2 linked regions of the Variovorax paradoxus genome follow. The protein of the gene in region 2 interacts with the protein of the main gene of each other region in a pairwise test. Links are inferred from orthologs where the notes say so. Each region holds a gene or a part of one and is shown on either strand. Other genes may lie near its edges.

What was found. The genes of interacting proteins can lie anywhere in the genome.
Region 1: the proteins of serC (region 2) and selB interact in binary tests that used the Escherichia coli proteins (3 or more experiments, as listed by UniProt). The link is inferred for Variovorax paradoxus from one-to-one orthologs.

Annotation. Positions count from the first base shown.
Region 1 is NZ_CP091716.1:5,757,859-5,762,395, forward strand. The notes cover bases 773-3,730. They hold selB (selenocysteine-specific translation elongation factor), read left to right. Parts: upstream 773-1,276; coding sequence 1,277-3,184; downstream 3,185-3,730. Other genes in these bases: L3V85_RS26705 (ferritin-like domain-containing protein), read left to right, coding at 773-1,263; selD (selenide, water dikinase SelD), read right to left, coding at 3,313-3,730. Also shown: L3V85_RS26700 (phosphate/phosphite/phosphonate ABC transporter substrate-binding protein), read left to right, coding at 1-95; more of L3V85_RS26705, read left to right, coding at 61-772; more of selD, read right to left, coding at 3,731-4,380; L3V85_RS26725 (putative selenate ABC transporter substrate-binding protein), read left to right, coding at 4,455-4,537. UniProt on the Escherichia coli protein: Translation factor necessary for the incorporation of selenocysteine into proteins. It probably replaces EF-Tu for the insertion of selenocysteine directed by the UGA codon. SelB binds GTP and GDP.
Region 2 is NZ_CP091716.1:2,568,490-2,572,917, forward strand. Bases 235-3,083 are described here. They hold serC (3-phosphoserine/phosphohydroxythreonine transaminase), read right to left. Parts: upstream 2,269-3,083; coding sequence 1,201-2,268; downstream 235-1,200. Other genes in these bases: pheA (prephenate dehydratase), read right to left, coding at 235-1,171; L3V85_RS12050 (DUF2059 domain-containing protein), read right to left, coding at 2,338-2,913; gyrA (DNA gyrase subunit A), read right to left, coding at 2,910-3,083. Outside these bases: L3V85_RS12035 (prephenate dehydrogenase), read right to left, coding at 1-27; more of pheA, read right to left, coding at 47-234; more of gyrA, read right to left, coding at 3,084-4,428. UniProt on the Escherichia coli protein: Catalyzes the reversible conversion of 3-phosphohydroxypyruvate to phosphoserine and of 3-hydroxy-2-oxo-4-phosphonooxybutanoate to phosphohydroxythreonine. Is involved in both pyridoxine and serine biosynthesis.

The sequences.
Region 1 (4,537 bases), 3.2 Mb from region 2 along the record:
GCACCAGCGGCTATGCGCTGCTCGAACGCGCGGTGGACGACGAACATTTCTACGACGGCGATGGCCGCATCACCAACCCCGACTATCGATATTGAGTCGCTGGGCCTCGACCAGGGCGCCCTGCTGCTCATTCGCCGCGCGCTGGCCGAACGGCCGGTGGGCGGCGAACTGCGCGTGCGCGGGCAATCGCCGGACTGGCGCATGCACCTGCAGGCGTGGTGCCGCGGCCAGGGGCATCCGCTGCGCTTCGAGGCAGAGGAAGCAGTGGTCACGCGCGGCCCGCATGCGCAGGGCCGCTGGCTCGGCGCGCAATCGACCGGCCTCGCGCAGGGCGACGCCAACGGCGCACCCGCCGAGGACGCCGCGCCCGGCTGGGGCCTGGCGGCGCGCGGCGCCACGGTGGAAGCCGGCAGCCCGCCCTTCTTCTTCGCGCTGCACCGCCGCGACGAGCTCTGGGCCGCGACGGCCGGCGAGCTCTACCGGCAGGCCGCGGCGGCCCAGTGGGACCCGGGCACGGCCATCGACTGGAACGCGTCCTTCGAGCTGCCCTCCTCCGTGGAAGCGGCCGTGGTGCAGGTGATGACCTACCTCATCGAGAACGAGAACGCCGCGCTGCTGGTGCCGGCGCGCCACCTGGGGCAGATCCACCCGCATTTCCGCGAAGTGCTGCAGCTGCTGGCGCTGCAATGCGCCGACGAGGCACGGCATGTGGAGGTGTTCACGCGCCGCGCCACGCTGCGCGGCAACCAGCCCGCGCTGTCGACGGCCGGCGGGCAGGCGTCGCTGCGCACGCTGTTCGACGCGCCCGATTTCTCGGTCGCCACCTTCCTGCTGGCCGTGCTCGGCGAAGGCAGCTTCGTGAACCTGCTCAACTTCCTGCAAGCGCATGCGCCCGACCCGGTGACGCAGCAGATCGCGCGGCTCACGGCGCGCGACGAGGCGCGCCACGTCGCCTTCGGCATGGCGCATCTCGAATACCGGCTCTCGGTGCAGCCCGACTACCAGGTGCGGCTGCGCAACGCCATCGAGATTCGCTACGACACGCTGGCCGGCACGGCTGGCCTCAACGAGGAAGTGTTCGATTCGCTGGTGCTGCTGGCGGCCGGCGAGTTGTCCCCCGCCGCCATCGCGCGCGGCCATGCGGCCGTGCAGCAGCTGCAGCGCGACATGGCGGCCGGGCGCCGCGCCCGCCTCGCGCGGCTGGGCTTCGACCGCGACGAGGCGCAGCGGCTGTCCGACCTGCACACCCGCAACTTCATGTGACGGCGCACCCAAGATGATCATCGGCACCGCAGGCCACATCGACCACGGCAAGACCACGCTGGTGCGCGCGCTCACCGGCGTCGACACCGACCGGCTGCCGGAGGAGAAGCGGCGCGGCATCTCCATCGAGCTGGGCTATGCGTACCTGCATGCGCCCGACGGCGTCTCGCTGGGCTTCGTCGACGTGCCGGGCCACGAGCGGCTGCTGCACACCATGCTGGCCGGCGCCACCGGCATCGATCATGCATTGCTGGTGGTGGCGGCCGACGACGGCGTGATGCCGCAGACGCGCGAGCACCTGGCGGTAGTGGCGCTGCTTGGCGTGCGCGAGGCAACGGTGGCCATCACCAAGATCGACCGCATCGACGAGAGCATGCGCGAGGCTCGGCTGGCCGAAGTGCGTTCGGACATCGCCGCTCTGCTCGCGCCCACGCCGCTGGCGGGAGCGCCGATGCTGGCTGTGTCGGCGACCACCGGCGAAGGCGTCGACACGCTGCGCGAACGCCTGCTCGACGTCGCGAGCAAGGCACGGGCGCGTGAAGACGACCTGGCGTTCCGTCTCGCGGTCGATCGTGCTTTCACGCTCTCGGGCGTGGGCACTGTCGTCACCGGCACGGTCTTCAGCGGCACGGTGCGCATCGGCGACGAGTTGCGCGTGGTGCCCGGCGACCGCTCGGTGCGGGTGCGCGGCATTCATGCGCAGAACCAGAAGGCCGAATCGGCGCATGCGGGCCAGCGCTGCGCGTTGGCGCTCGCGGGTGTCACCAAGGACGAGATGCATCGCGGCGACTGGGTCTGCGCGCCCGCCATCGCGCTCGCGACCGACCGCATCGACGTGCTGCTCACCCTGTGGCCCGACGAAGCCAAGCCGCTGCGCTCGGGCACCACGGTGCATGCGCATCTGGGCGCGAGCGACGTGATGGCTTCGCTCGCGCTGCTCGACCGCGACGCGCTCGCGCCCGGCGAAACGGCCCTGGCGCAGTTGGTGACGAAGGAAAGCGTCGGTGCATGGCACGGCGACCGGGGCGTGCTGCGCGATGCCTCGGCCACGCGCACCATGGCCGGCGTGCGCGTGCTCGACCCGTTCGCCCCGGTGCGCTACCGGCGCCTGCCGGAGCGGCTGCGCACGCTGGCGGGCTGGGCCATCGACGACCGCGCGGCACGCGTGGCCGCGCTGCTGCACAACGCGCCTCTGGGCATCGACACCGCCCGGCTGGCGCGCGCCCTCTCGCTGCCGGACGAAGCCGCGCTGCCGCTGCCCGCCGACGCGGTGCGCATCGAGCACACGGCCATCGCGCAGCGGCACCTGGATGCGCTCGACGCACAGATCACCGGGCGGCTCGCGGACTTTCATCACGACGCGCCCGACGAGGTCGGCCCCGATGCGCGCCGCCTCAGGCGGCTGGCAGCGCCGCGCACCGACGATGCGCTGTGGCGCCATGCGCTCGATGCACTGGTCGCGCGCGGCGCGCTGGTGCGCAGCGGCACCTGGCTGCATCTGCCCGACCATGCGGCGCGGCTCGGCGAAGCGGAACAGAAGCTGGCGCAAAAGCTGTTGCCGCGGCTGGCGGATGGCGGCTTCGATCCACCGTGGGTGCGCGACCTGGCCAAGGACTGTTCGGCGAGCGAGCCGATGGTGCGGCAGACGCTCGCGAGCCTCGCGCGCCGGGGAGAGGCCTTTCAGGTGGTGAAGGACTTGTACTATCCGCTGGCGACCATCGAGCGGCTGGCCGCGATCGCGCGGGATTGCCTCGATGGTCCGGAAGGTCTGCAGGCTGCAAGCTTCAGGGACGCGACGGGCCTGGGGCGCAAGCGCGCGATCCAGCTGCTGGAGTTTTTCGATCGTGTGGGGCTGACGCGGCGCGTGAAGGATGCGCACCTGCTGCGGCCCGATACGTCGTTGTTCGGGGCGAGGCCGTGAACGACGCGATGAATCATGGGGGGAGATCGTCCCTGGTGGGGCGGCCGGGCTTCAAACCCGGTGGGTGGCGCCAGTCGTCGCCGGGAAGGTTCGACTCCTTCCTCCTTCCGCCGTTTTTGAACGGGCGCCTAGGGCACCACGCGCAGCGAAGGCTCCCCCGCCTCGACGCGGCCGATGACCGCCGCCTGCCCGAAGCCCTCGTCGCGGAAGATCTTCAGCACCGCGCCGACCGCTTCCGGCGCGCAGCTCACGAGCAGGCCGCCCGAGGTCTGCGGATCGCTCAGCAGGTTCTGCGCGGTGGGATGCAGGCCGGGTGCCAGTTCCACGTCGGCGCCGTAGCCGGCCCAGTTGCGGCCCGAGGCGCCGGTGACCATGCCCTCGGCGGCCATCACCACCACGTTGTCGAGCAGCGGCACCTTCGACCATTCGATCACCGCCCTGAGCTTGGCGCCGCGCGCGAGTTCGAGCGTGTGGCCGGCCAGGCCGAAGCCCGTCACGTCGGTCAGCGCATGCACGCCGTCGAGCGCCGCGAGGGCGATGCCGGGGGTGTTGAGCTTGGTCGTGTTCTCGATCAGTTGGCGGTAGCCGATGCCGGACAGCTGCTCTTTCTTGAGCGCCGCCGACAGCACGCCCACGCCCAGCGGCTTGCCCAGCACCAGCACGTCGCCGGCTTTCGCGTCGGCGTTGCGGCGCACGCGGTCGGGGTGCACGAGGCCCATCGCGACGAGGCCGTAGATCGGCTCGACCGAATCGATGGTGTGACCGCCGGCAATCGGAATGCCCGCGGCGCGGCACACGTCCTGGCCGCCGCGCACGATGTCGGCGATGACTTCCACCGGCAGCTGGTTGATCGGCATGGCAACCAGCGCCAGCGCCATGATCGGCCGGCCGCCCATGGCGTAGACGTCGCTGATCGCGTTGGTCGCGGCAATGCGGCCGAACTCGTACGGGTCGTCCACGATGGGCATGAAGAAGTCGGTGGTCGCGATCAGCGCCTGCTGGTCGTTGAGCTTGTAGACCGCGGCGTCGTCCGCGGTCTCGATGCCCACCATGAGTTCGGGCGGGATCATGCCGCCCGCGTGGTTCTTGAGAATCTGCGACAGCACGCCGGGCGCGATCTTGCAGCCGCAGCCGCCGCCGTGCGAAAAACTCGTGAGGCGCAGTGGCGCGAGCGGGTTCATGAGCGTTGGGTTCATGGGGCGATTATCGAATCGCCTTTGCTTTCTACAATCCCGTCCCTTCCTATCCCGCACGTCCCAGAGGCGCATCCATGATGAAAAAGACATTCACCCGACTGGCTCTTGCCCTGAGCCTCTCCGCCGCCAGCCTCGGTGCCTTCGCCCAGGGCGTGCT
Region 2 (4,428 bases):
GCCGATCAGTCCCAGTTGTTCGAACATCTGTGTGTCTGCCCGCCGCTCAGGACTTGACGGGATAGGCGCCCAGCACCTTGTAGAAGGCGCAGAGTCCGCGCAGTTCGGCCAGCGCCGCGGCCACGTTGGGCTGCGAGGGGTGGCCGTCGAGGTCGATGTAGAAGTAGTACTCCCACTGGCCGGTGCGCGCGGGGCGCGACTCGAAGCGGGTCATCGACACGTTGTTCGCCTTCAGCGGCACCAGCAGGTCATGCACCGCGCCGGGCCGGTTGGGCACCGAGACGATCAGGCTGGTGCAGTCGCGGCCCGAGGCCGGCGGCATGGCCAGCGTCTGCGGCAGGCAGATGACGGAGAAGCGGGTGCGGTTGTACGAGTCGTCCTGGATGGCGTGCGCTACGATGTGCAGGCCGAAGCGGGTGGCGGCGCGTTCGCCGGCCAGCGCGGCCCAGGCCGGGTTGGTGGAGGCGAGGCGGGCGCCTTCGGCGTTGCTCGACACGGCGCGCCGTTCGGCGTTCGGCAGGTGCTTGGACAGCCAGGTCTGGCACTGGGCCAGCGCCTGCGGATGGGCCAGCACGGCTTCCACGCCTTCGAGCGAGTTGCTGCTGCGCAGGAGGTGGTGGCGCACCAGCAGGCTGACTTCGCCTACGACATGGGTGGGCGAGTGCAGGAAAAGGTCGAGCGAACGCGTGACCACGCCTTCGGTCGAGTTCTCGACGCCGACCACCCCGTACTGGGCGCTGCCGGCGGCCGTGGCGTGGAACACCTCGTCGAAGCTGGCGCAGTAGATCAGGTCGGCGGCGCCGCCGAAGTAATCGATGGCGGCCTGTTCGCAGAAAGTGCCTTCGGGGCCGAGAACGGCCACGCGCTGGGGCGATTCGAGCGCCAGGCAGGCCGACATGATCTCGCGCCAGATGGCCGCCACATGGAGGTCCTTGAGCGGACCTCCGTTGCTCTTCTGCATCTTGTCGATGACCTGCGCCACGCGATCGGGGCGGAAGAACGGCGTGCCCTCGCGCTTCTTGACCTCGCCGACCAGCTCGGCCACATGGGCCCGCTCATTGAGCAGGCTGAGCAGTCGCTGGTCGAGCGAGTCGATCTGCACGCGCAGATCGGCCAGGCTTTCGGAGTTATCGGAAGGAGAGGAGGGTGGTGTGGGGGCGGAGGCGGTCATCGGTGCGAGCAACTGAGCGGAGCATGCGCCTAGGCATGCGATCGCTCGAATTCTCGCATGTAGCCCACGAGTGCCTGCACCCCTTCCAGCGGCATGGCGTTGTAAATGCTGGCGCGCATGCCGCCGACCGACTTATGGCCCTTGAGCTGCAGCAGCCCGGCTTCGCGCGCGCCGGCCAGGAAGGCCTCGTTGCGGCCTTCGTCAGCCAGGAAGAACGGCACGTTCATGCGTGAGCGGCAGCCGGGGTCGATGCGGTTGGCGTAGAAGTCGGAGCCGTCGATGAAGTCGTACAGCAGCTTCGCCTTCGCGATGTTGCGCTGCTCCATGGCCGCGACGCCGGTGAACTCGCCTTCCTTCTGTTGCAGCAGCCACTGGAACGTGAGCCCCGCCATGTAGATGCCCCAGGTCGGTGGGGTGTTGTACATGGAGTTGTTGTCGGCCACGGTCTTGTAGTTGAACGCGCTGGGGCAGATCTCGAGGGCGTGGCCGAGGAGGTCGTCACGCACGACGACGATCGTCAGGCCGGCCGGGCCGAGGTTCTTCTGCGCGCCGCCGAAGGCCAGGCCCACGCGGCTCCAGTCGACGCTGCGCGAGGCGACGTGCGACGAGAAATCGATGACCAGCGGGGCATTGCTGCCGAGCGCCGCCAGGTCGGGCAGCTGCTGGAATTCGATGCCGTTGATGGTCTCGTTGGAGCACACATGCACGTACGAGGCGTCCTTGGACAGCTGCCAGGTCGCGGGATCGGGCAATCGGGTGTGCTGGTCGTCGGCGTTGCTAGCAATCACGCGCGCGGTGCAGTAGCGCTGCGCTTCCTTGTGCGACTTGGCGCTCCAGCTGCCGGTGATGACGAAGTCGGCGGTCTTGCCGCGCGACAGGTTCAGCGGAACGATGGCGTTCTCGCCGAGGCCGCCGCCCTGCATGAACAGGACGTGGAAATTGGAGGGCACGGCCAGCAGCGTGCGGATGTCGGCTTCGGCCTGCGTGCAGATCGAGCCGAATTCCTTGCCGCGATGGCTCATTTCCATCACGCTCATGCCGCTGCCGTGCCAGTCGAGCATTTCGGAGGCAGCGCGTTGCAGCACCGCCTCCGGCATGGCAGCCGGACCGGCCGAAAAGTTGTAGGGGCGCTTGCCGGCCGGCGTCTGCTGCTGGGTCACGTTGCTTTACTTCTTGGCTGGTGCCTTGGCCGGAGCCTTGGCGGCGGGAGCCTCGGTCGGAGCGCCGAGGGCCTTGGCGACGTTTTCGTCGAGTGCGCGCATCTTGGGTTCGATGGTGGCGCGCGTGTCGGCCACCAGCTTTTCCGTGAGAGCGGTCTGCATCTTCGGGTTCAGGTCCTGGTACTTCTTGCTCAGGGGCGAGTTGATCCAGGCCAGCAGTTGCTTGAGCTCGTCTTCGCTGAAGTTCTGCTCGAGCAGGGGGGTCAGGGCGCCAGGAGCCAGTTGCACGGCCTTGTCGCGCACGATCGGGTAGGCGTCGTCGAAGTACTTCTTCAGCTCTGCGTCGGCGGCCTTGGCGGCTGCTTCACGCTTGGCTTCCGGCACCTGCGTCTGCAGGTACTGCGAACCCGCCTGTGCGATCGGAGCGCTCGATTGCTCGACCAGGCCGCGCGCCAGCGATTCGATGCCGGGGCGCTGGATGTCGATGAACTGCTTGATGAGCGTGGCCTTGTCCTGGGCCATGACGGCCATCGAACTGCTAGCCAGGGCGACCGTCAGAAGTGCGAGTTTGATTTTTTTCACTGAGGATTCTCCGTTGAAGATGAGGAAGTATCGTCCGCGTCAGGCTCGGTTTCGCCATTTGCGTCGTTTTCGACGATACGTTGCAGCCCGCTGAGTTTGGCGCCTTCGTCGAGCCCGATCAGCGTGACGCCTTGCGTCGCACGACCCAGTTCGCGAATTTCGGCAACCCGCGTGCGTACAAGCACGCCCTTGTCGGTAATGAGCATGATCTCATCATCCGAATGCACGAGTGTGGCGGCAACGACCTTGCCGTTGCGCTCACTCTGTTGAATCGCGATCATGCCTTTGGTTCCACGGCCGTGGCGCGTGTATTCCGTAATGCTTGTGCGTTTTCCGTAACCGTTTTCGGTCGCGGTGAGCACGCTCTGCTGCTCGTCCTCGGCCACCAGCATGGCGATCACGCCCTGGCCCGCCTCGAGCGACATGCCGCGCACGCCGCGGGCATTGCGGCCCAGCGGGCGGACGTCTTCCTCGTCGAAGCGCACGGCCTTGCCGCCGTCGCTGAAGAGCATCACGTCGTGCTTGCCGTCGGTGAGGGCGGCGCCGATCAGGTAGTCGCCTTCATCGAGGTTCACGGCAATGATGCCGCCCTTGCGCGGGTTGTTGAACTCGTCGAGCGCGGTCTTCTTGACGGTGCCCATCGAGGTCGCCATGAACACGTACTGGTCGGCCGGGAAGTTGCGCTTTTCACCGGTGAGGGCAAGCGCGACGTTGATCTTCTCGCCTTCCTGCAGCGGGAACATGTTGACGATGGGCCGGCCGCGCGAGCCGCGTGAACCTGCCGGCACTTCCCACACCTTGAGCCAGTACAGCCGGCCGCGGTTCGAGAAGCACAGGATGTAGTCGTGCGTGTTGGCGATGAAGAGCTGGTCGATCCAGTCGTCGTCCTTGGTGGCGGTGGCCTGCTTGCCGCGGCCGCCGCGCTTCTGGGCACGGTACTCTCCCAGCGGCTGGCTCTTGATGTAGCCGCTGTGCGAGAGCGTCACCACCATGTCGGTCGGGGTGATCAGGTCTTCGGTCGAGAGGTCGTAGGCGCTGTGCTCCACCAGGCTGCGGCGCGCGCCGATCTTCGACTGGCCGAACTCCTGCTTGATGGTGCCCAGCTCTTCGCCAATGATGGTCGAGACGCGCTCGGGCTTGGCCAGGATGTCGAGCAGGTCGTCGATCTCGGCCATGACGTCCTTGTACTCGGCCACGATCTTGTCCTGCTCGAGGCCGGTCAGGCGCTGCAGGCGCATCTGCAGGATTTCCTGGGCTTGCGTGTCCGACAGGCGGTAGAGGCCGTCGCCCCCCATGCCGTACTCGCGCTCGAGGCCCTCGGGGCGGTAGTCGTCGGCGTTGATCACGCCGCCGTCGGCGCGCGAGCGCGTGAGCATTTCGCGCACCAGCTTGCTGTCCCAGCTGCGGGTCATGAGCTCGGCCTTGGCGACCGGCGGCGTGGGCGACTCGCGGATGATGCGGATGAACTCGTCGATGTTCGCCAGCGCCACCGCCAGGCCTTCGAGCACGTGGCCG